2 regions of the Aliidiomarina sp. genome follow, and region 2 is predicted to be linked to the other one. Evidence: predicted binding sites of a transcription regulator. Region 2 holds the regulator's gene; the other holds the start of a gene.
The links. The regulator NrdR, encoded in region 2, represses ribonucleotide reductase genes. The targets are predictions, from matches to a motif close to AAACACNANATNTNGTGTTT.
Positions count from the first base shown of each region.

Region 1: nrdA (class 1a ribonucleoside-diphosphate reductase subunit alpha) is a predicted target of NrdR. The motif match lies at 1,910-1,929, and genes of this name have one in related genera.

Region 1 covers NZ_JBLRWZ010000004.1:4,610-9,042, reverse strand. The annotation lists gene nrdA (class 1a ribonucleoside-diphosphate reductase subunit alpha) at 1-1,845, opposite strand, end outside; gene ACNA7P_RS01795 (HAD family hydrolase) at 2,197-2,898, opposite strand; gene ubiG (bifunctional 2-polyprenyl-6-hydroxyphenol methylase/3-demethylubiquinol 3-O-methyltransferase UbiG) at 2,907-3,620, opposite strand; gene gyrA (DNA gyrase subunit A) at 3,904-4,433, shown strand, end outside.
Region 2 covers NZ_JBLRWZ010000009.1:60,661-65,093, reverse strand. The annotation lists gene ettA (energy-dependent translational throttle protein EttA) at 1-626, shown strand, start outside; gene glyA (serine hydroxymethyltransferase) at 943-2,223, shown strand; gene nrdR (transcriptional regulator NrdR) at 2,331-2,780, shown strand; gene ribD (bifunctional diaminohydroxyphosphoribosylaminopyrimidine deaminase/5-amino-6-(5-phosphoribosylamino)uracil reductase RibD) at 2,773-3,939, shown strand; gene ribBA (bifunctional 3,4-dihydroxy-2-butanone-4-phosphate synthase/GTP cyclohydrolase II) at 3,979-4,433, shown strand, end outside.

The DNA.
Region 1 (4,433 bases), on a different contig from region 2:
GGTAGAGTTACGTAGCCCATGCTTCTGTACCGATTCGCGCAAAGCTTCCCAATCGTAATGGAGTGGCTCGTTGCACACCGCATCGAGATCTTTCTTATACGTATCGATGGGTAACACACCCTCTGAGTAGGTGGTTTCATTGAACTTAGGACACGCGCCTTGCTCTTTTGCTAATTCGTTAGAAGCTTTCATTAGGTAATATTGAATAGCTTCAAAGGTGCGATGAGTAAGGCCATTGGCGCTACCATCTGAGTAACGTACACCGTTTTTGGCAAGGTAATAGGCATAGTTGATTACGCCAATACCGAGCGTACGGCGAGCCATTGAAGCATTCATTGCTGCAGGCACAGGATAATCTTGATAATCGAGTAGGTTATCAAGCGCCCGCACGGCTAAATCGGCCCATTCTTCCAGATCATCTAATGATTCTAGTGCGCCAAGGTTGAATGCCGATAGCGTACATAAGGCAATTTCACCTTCTTCATCATTAATGTGCTGTAACGGCTTGGTTGGTAACGCGATCTCAAGGCACAAGTTGCTTTGCCTTACCGGCGCAAGCTTCGGATTAAATGGGCTGTGGTTGTTGGTATGATCCACATTCTGTAAATACATCCGGCCCGTACTAGCACGCTCTTGCATAAACAAGCTAAACAGCTCAATTGCTTTAATGCGTTTTTTGCGGATGCTTTCATCGGCTTCGTATTGCACGTATAAGCGCTCAAACTCGTCTTGGTCGGCAAAGAATGCATCGTATAAGCCAGGCACATCGCTGGGGCTGAATAAAGTAATGTACTGATCTTTTACCAAGCGCTGATACATGAGTTTATTGAATTGCACACCGTAATCTAGATGGCGCACACGGTTTTCTTCAACACCACGGTTGTTCTTTAACACCAGCAGTGATTCTACTTCTAAATGCCAGAGCGGATAGAACAGGGTAGCAGCGCCACCGCGAACTCCACCTTGTGAACAACTTTTTACTGCCGTTTGGAAATATTTAAAGAACGGAATGCACCCCGTGTGGAATGCTTCACCATTGCGAATTGGGCTACCAAGGGCGCGAATACGGCCAGCGTTGATACCGATACCAGCACGTTGCGATACATACTTCACGATAGCACTGGCCGTGGCATTAATAGAATCAAGGCTATCACCACACTCTATCAGTACACAGGAACTAAACTGACGAGTAGGGGTGCGCACACCGGACATAATTGGTGTGGGTAGTGAAATTTTGAACTGCGAGGTAGCATCGTAAAAACGACGAACATAATCCAACCGCTTTGCCGGTGGATATTTTGCAAACAAACATGCGGCTACCAAGATATATAAGAACTGTGCACTTTCATATACCACACCCGTAACGCGGTTTTGCACCAGATACTTACCTTCCAATTGCTTTACTGCTGCATATGAGAAGTTTAGATCACGGCTATGATCAAGGTAGGTGTTCAGCTCTTCTAGTTCGGCTTGGCTATAATCCTCGAGAATATGCTTGTCATAGCGATTCATACTTACCATTTTGGTAACATGATCGAACAGGTGCGGCGGTTCAAACTCGCCATAGGCTTTTTTGCGCAGATGGAAAATTGCCAAGCGTGCGGCAAGAAACTGATAATCAGGTACTTCTTCACTAATTAAATCAGCTGCAGCACGAATAATGGTTTCGTGAATATCGGCGGTTTTGATACCGTCATAAAATTGGATGCGAGATTTAAGCTCCACTTCTGAAACCGATACGTCTTTTAATCCCTCAGCCGCCCAGCTAATTACTCGGTGAATTTTCTCCAAGTCTAGAAGCTCGCGCTCGCCATTGCGCTTTGTTACGTAGATAGGTTGGTTCATGATGCCCTCGCAGGTTTCTTCTTATCACTATATATTGTGGTGAATTAGGTAAGGTGGAGTATTTTTACACAATATGTAGTGTTGCGTTAATTAACGCTATGCTAGTCATCAAAGTGCTTTTGATCAAGCAAGAAATTCACTGTTTCGGGGTTGAATTTTGGTAGATTTTGATAAGCACCAAGAGTGGCGCGCCTTTGCAGGTACATAGCAGGTACATAATTTTTTTGTCTTAAATAATTTGTTATGCAGCTGAGATGGAATATATAACAAATGGCACAGCAGTTGAGGACGCTAACTGTACCGTACAGCCGTTAATTTTCTCACCGAAAGGCCAATTTTGATGGGAATAGATTACCACAAATCCAATAATTGGCTCGGTTGGGCAATGGCAAAATCAGCGCGCCATGCCTGCACATCATCGTGCGCAGCAATGTACCCATAACTAGCTAGCACTGTGCGCATTCCCGCTCTGCGGCCAGCTTCAATATCGCGCTCTGCATCACCCACATACAAGGCATGTTGCGCCTCAATGGGATATTGATAATGAGCGCTCAGTAATGCGCAGGCATGCAACAAGGGCGCTGGATCGGGCTTAGCAACACTTAACGTATCGCCGCAAACCACTACAGGTAATCGTGCTAGAGCTGGGATTTCCCGCAATACTAGTTGTGTGTAAAGGGTAGGTTTATTGGTAACAATCGCCATTGGTATTTGTTGTTGGCTTAGCGTTTGTAGCAGTTCCTCAACCTCGGCAAACAGGGTGGTGTCTACACAAACTCGTTGTTCATAATAATCAAGAAACTGTTGCCGCAATTGGGTGCGGTTTAGCTCATTGTAATCATCCCCAAAACCTAATTTCAGTAGGCCATGTGAGCCATGTGATGCGTACGGGCGCAACTCGATAAGTTCTTTCAACGGCCGATTCGAATCGGCCAGAACACGATTGAGGGCATGGCCCAAATCGGGTGCTGTATCGAGGAGGGTGCCATCTAAATCAAATAGAATAGCGTTGGGGCGCTTACCTAACATATACACTTCTCCGTTACGGCTCATTAAATGGCCTATTTGGCAGCAGGGCGCTCACAAGCAACCAGATAGTTTACATCCAAGTTACGATCACTTACGAAGAATTGGTTCAGTAGCGGATTGAAGTGGATACCCGTAGCGGCAAGTTCTGTTAATCCTGCACTATTGGCCATGTGCATTAACTCCGCTGGGCGAATAAATTTACTCGCATCGTGAGTGCCCTGTGGTACCCATCGCAATACATATTCGGCGATATATACGCCCAGCAGTTTAGCTTTCAAAGTGCGATTCAAAGTAGAGAAAACAACCCGGCCGCCAGGTTTAACTAGGCTTGCGCAGGCGGCAATTACCGTACTTGGGTTGGGTACATGCTCGAGCATTTCCAAGCACGTAACGATATCGAATTGGCCAGCATGCTCGGCGGCAAACTCTTCCGCTGTGATTTGCTGATAATCGACATCCACACCACTATCCAACGCATGCAAACGGGCTACGCTAAGCGCATCTGGGCTCATATCAATACCCGTAACGTGAGCCCCAGCTTTTGCCATTGCTTCGCTTAATAAACCGCCACCACAGCCTACATCTAAAATTTTCCGCCCACTCAAACCAAGACCGTGTTGGTCAATAAATTGCAAGCGCAATGGGTTTATTTGATGGAGTGGCTTAAAATCGCCTTGGGGATCCCACCAACGTGATGCCATGGCATTAAACTTTTCGATTTCTGCAGGATCGACATTTTGCTGCATGTTTATCTTCCTTATGCTAAAACAAGGGGCTGCGAAGAGCGCACAATGATTTGTGGGTGCGCCTGTGGCGCTTTACTGGGTACCCAATACGATATTTTTATTGCCCATGTGAGTGGCTCGCAGTGTACCGAAACGAACACATGTAAACCAGTGTTAACTTGTGTTTTGTGTTCGTTTTGCAGTCGTCAACGGCAAGCTGCTATGGTATCCTGCAAAGTTGATTCAGTAAGGCGATTTACTCGAAAACTATAACGATATGAAGAGTACTTGTTAGGGAAAAAATATGAGCGATCTTGCCAAAGAAGTAATGCCGATTAATATCGAAGACGAACTAAAGAATTCGTACTTAGATTACGCCATGAGCGTTATCATCGGGCGAGCTTTACCTGATGTACGCGATGGTTTGAAGCCAGTGCATCGGCGCGTACTATTCGCAATGAATGTACTCGGGAATGATTTTAATAAGCCGTATAAAAAATCTGCTCGCGTAGTAGGTGATGTAATCGGTAAGTATCACCCACACGGTGATTCTGCAGTGTACGACACCATTGTTCGTATGGCGCAGCCATTCTCTCTTCGCTACATGCTTGCTGATGGCCAAGGTAACTTTGGTTCAGTGGATGGTGATTCAGCGGCGGCAATGCGTTACACCGAAGTACGGATGTCGAAAATTGCGCATCAATTATTGGCTGATTTAGAGAAAGAAACCGTTGATTTCGTGCCCAACTACGATGGCACCGAATTTATTCCGGAGGTGTTGCCAACCCGAATTCCAAACCTATTAGCGAACGGTTCTTCCGGTATCGCTGTTGG
Region 2 (4,433 bases):
AAGGCGCCATTGTGGGCATTATCGGCCCGAATGGTGCGGGTAAATCTACGTTGTTCCGCATGATTAGCGGCAAAGAGCAGCCAGATGCAGGCACCGTGGAACTTGGCGAAACCGTGGTGTTGGCCTCGGTTGATCAGTTCCGTGATGATATGGACGATAAGAAAACGGTGTGGCAAGAAATTTCTGATGGCCAAGATATTCTGCGCATCGGAACTTATGAAGTGCAAAGCCGTGCCTACGTGGGCCGCTTTAACTTCCGTGGCAACGATCAGCAGAAGTTCATTGGTGAGCTTTCTGGTGGTGAACGCAACCGAGTGCATTTGGCGAAGCTGCTGCGCGCTGGCGGCAACTTGTTGCTGCTCGATGAGCCTACCAACGATCTTGATGTGGAAACTTTGCGGGCATTGGAAGATGCGCTATTGGAATTCCCGGGCGCTGCCATGGTGATTTCGCATGATCGCTGGTTCTTGGATCGTATTGCTACGCACATTCTGGATTACCGCGATGAAGGGCAAGTGAGCTTCTTCGAAGGTAACTACACGGAATACGAAGAGTACATGAAGAAAACGCACGGCGCCGATGCGATGAACCCGCACCGCATCAAATACAAAAAAGCCGTGAAGTAACGTTCAACCTTAAACGCGTTTCTTGGGGGTGGGGCAGCACCGCCGGAGACGCCGCAAGTACATCCATGTAGGCTTGGCTGCCGCATCCATGCGGCAAACACTCCGGCTGGTGCTATCCCCACCACCAAGTGCGTTTATGATTGAACGTTACTTGTTGTTATAAGCGCGAACATTTCTAGATTCATTATTCCCAGAACACTCTCGCCTTGGAAGCTCTTTCCACACCCACGGCCGAGCGGCTACCATTTGCGCGCGTTGTGCGGTATAATGAGCGCTTGATTTTTGGGCGATATTTCACCGTTTATTAGGAGTAGGCATGTCTGGTTCTGAGATGACAATTGCTGGGTTTGACCCGGAACTGTGGGCGGCTATGCAAGCCGAAGTTGTACGCCAAGAAGAGCATATCGAGCTGATTGCTTCAGAGAATTATACTAGCCCGCGCGTGCTTGAAGCGCAGGGTTCTCAGTTAACCAACAAATATGCCGAAGGCTATCCGGGCAAGCGCTATTACGGCGGTTGTGAGTATGTGGATATTGCGGAAAATTTGGCGATTGAGCGCGCGAAAGAATTGTTTGGTGCGAAGTTTGCGAACGTGCAACCGCACGCTGGTTCGCAAGCCAATACGGCGGTATTTATGGCCTTATGTAAGGCTGGCGATACGGTGTTGGGAATGAGCTTGGCGCATGGTGGCCATTTAACCCATGGCTCGCACGTGAATTTCTCGGGCGTGAACTACAACGCGGTGCAATATGGCCTGCATCCGGAAACGGGTGAAATTCATTACGATCAGGTGCGTGAATTGGCGCATGAGCACAAGCCGAAGATGATTATTGCTGGTTTTTCAGCGTACTCTGGCATTGTGGATTGGCAGAAATTCCGCGATATCGCCGATGAAGTGGGTGCTTACCTGCTGGTAGATATGGCGCACGTGGCTGGTTTGGTGGCGGCGGGCTTGTACCCGAATCCGGTGCCCATTGCAGATGTGGTAACTACTACTACGCATAAAACCTTAGCTGGCCCGCGCTCTGGTTTGATTTTGAGCGGCAAAGACGATGCGGATTTGCATAAGCGCTTGAATAGCTCGGTGTTCCCGGGCAACCAAGGTGGCCCGTTAATGCACGTGATTGCTGCGAAAGCGGTGGCATTTAAAGAAGCGTTGCAGCCTGAGTTTAAAGAATATCAAAAGCAAGTGTTAAAGAACGCTAAAGCGATGGTGCGTGTTATGCAAGAGCGTGGCTACGATATCGTTTCTGGTGGTACTGAAAACCATTTGTTTTTAGTGGATTTAATTAACAAAAACATCACGGGTAAAGATGCGGATGCGGCACTTGGCCGTTCGTTCATTACGGTGAATAAGAACTCGGTGCCGAATGATCCGCGTTCGCCGTTTGTTACCTCTGGCTTGCGTTTGGGTACTCCGGCAATTACGCGCCGTGGTTTCCAAGAAGCAGAAGCCGAGCAGGTAGCACACTGGATTTGCGATGTGTTAAATGCAGTAAAAGAAGATGGTACGAGCGATAGCGCTGTTGAAGCGCGCGTTCGTGATGAAGTGAAAGCGTTGTGTGCGCGCTTCCCGGTGTACGCTAAAAAGGCGTAGGCCCTCATATTAGGCTGGATAGTAGGCCTAATATAAAGCTCAGTAATTAGCGTGTGTGAGTAGGGGCTGGCCCTTTGCTTGCGCACTCTGAAAGGAATAAACATTCTATGCATTGCCCATTTTGCTCTGAGCAAGATACGAAAGTAATTGATTCACGCTTGGTGGCGGACGGTATGTCGGTTCGCCGCCGGCGTGAATGCAATGCCTGCAAAGAACGGTTTACTACGTTTGAAAGCGCAGAATTGGTAATGCCACGAGTGATTAAAAGCAACGGTGCGCGCGAACCTTTTAACGAGGATAAGTTGCGTGCTGGCCTGCTACGTTCATTGGAGAAACGTCCGGTGAGCCTAGAGGCGATGGAGCAAACCATCAATCGTATCAAATCTAAACTGCGCGCTACTGGCGAACGAGAAGTTTCTAGTAAACTGATTGGCAGTTTGGTGATGGATCAACTCAAGCAACTCGATAAAGTTGCTTATATTCGCTTTGCGTCGGTTTACCGTTCGTTTGAGGATATTCGCGACTTCGGCGCGGAGATCGCTCGTTTAGATGACTAAAATTACCTTCACAGAAACAGATACCTATTATATGCAACGTGCACTTGAGCTTGCTGCTCAAGGGCGCTTTACCACTCATCCTAATCCAAACGTTGGCTGCGTTGTTGTTGATTTTTCGAACGACAAAGCGGGCGAAGTTGTGGGCGAAGGCTTTCATGAGCGTGCTGGCGAAGCCCATGCAGAAGTGAATGCATTGGCTGCAGCTGGCGATGCCGCGAAGGGCGCAACGGTTTACGTTACACTTGAACCGTGCAATCACACTGGCCGTACACCGCCATGTGTTGATGCGTTGATCAAGGCAGACGTGGCGCGCGTAGTAGTAGCGTTGGAAGACCCGTTCCCGAAAGTGGCGGGTGCTGGTATTAAACGGTTAAAGAAAGCGGGTATTAAAGTTGAAGTGGGGTTACTCGAGCGAGAAGCTTACGCGATAAGCCGCGGTTTCTTTACTTGCCATAAGCTTGGCCGGCCGTATGTGCAGTTGAAAATGGCGGCATCAATTGATGGCCGCACGGCGTTGGCGAACGGTAAGAGTAAGTGGATTACTGGCCATGAAGCACGTGCCGATGTGCAAGTAGGGCGCGCGCAAGCGGGCGCTATTTTAACGGGCGCTGGCACGGTGTTGGCGGATGATCCGGTATTGAATGTGCGGCCTACGGAGTTTCCTACGGGCACGGTATATCCGGGTGAACCAGGCAAGCAAGATGTTCGCCAGCCGGTGCGGGTGATTATTGATCACCGCGGTGAAGTGAAGCCAGATGCTAAATTATTTACCTGTGGTGGCCCGGTATGGTTAATTCGTGCGAGTGCCAGTGGCATGCAGTTGCCGGAAAATGCGGAAGAAATCGTAATGGAAACAGGCGTTACGGGGCGCATTGATTTAACGGCCTTGTTGCAGCTGATCGCCGAGCGCGGCATTCATACGGTTTGGGTTGAAGCTGGTGCGCGATTGGCAGGGGCACTGTTAACTGCCGAATTGGTAGATGAATTGGTTGTGTATATGGCGCCGAAATTATTGGGCGATCAAAGTGTGGGCATGTTCCATTTGGGCAACATTACACATATGGATAAAGTGCCGGTGTGGGAATATAGCTCAGTGGAATCGATAGGCACCGACGTGAAAATGGTATTAACCAAAACTGCTGGTTTTGGTTTGCGGTAAGCAGCGTTAGCTGTACACCATGAATCTGAGGATACATAGATGTCGAGTTTAACGGGGTTGAATAGCACCGAAGAAATTATTGCCGATATTAAAGCCGGCAAAATGGTGATTCTCATGGACGATGAAGATCGTGAGAATGAAGGCGATTTGATTATGGCTGCGGAGTGCGCAACGCCCGCAGCGATCAACTTTATGGCCCGTTATGGCCGTGGGTTGATTTGTTTAACGCTTACCGAAGCGCGCTGTCAGCAGTTGCAGTTGCCGTTAATGGTTGGCCAAAATAATTCACCTTATGCTACGAATTTCACCGTTTCAATTGAAGCTGCTGAAGGTGTAACCACGGGTATTTCTGCAGCAGACCGAGCGCAAACTGTGCTGGCTGCGGTTGCGCGTGATGCAAAACCTAGTGATTTGGTAATGCCAGGGCATATCTTTCCGTTGAAAGCTCGCCAAGGCGGTGTTTTGAATCGAGCAGGGCATACGGAAGCTGGTTG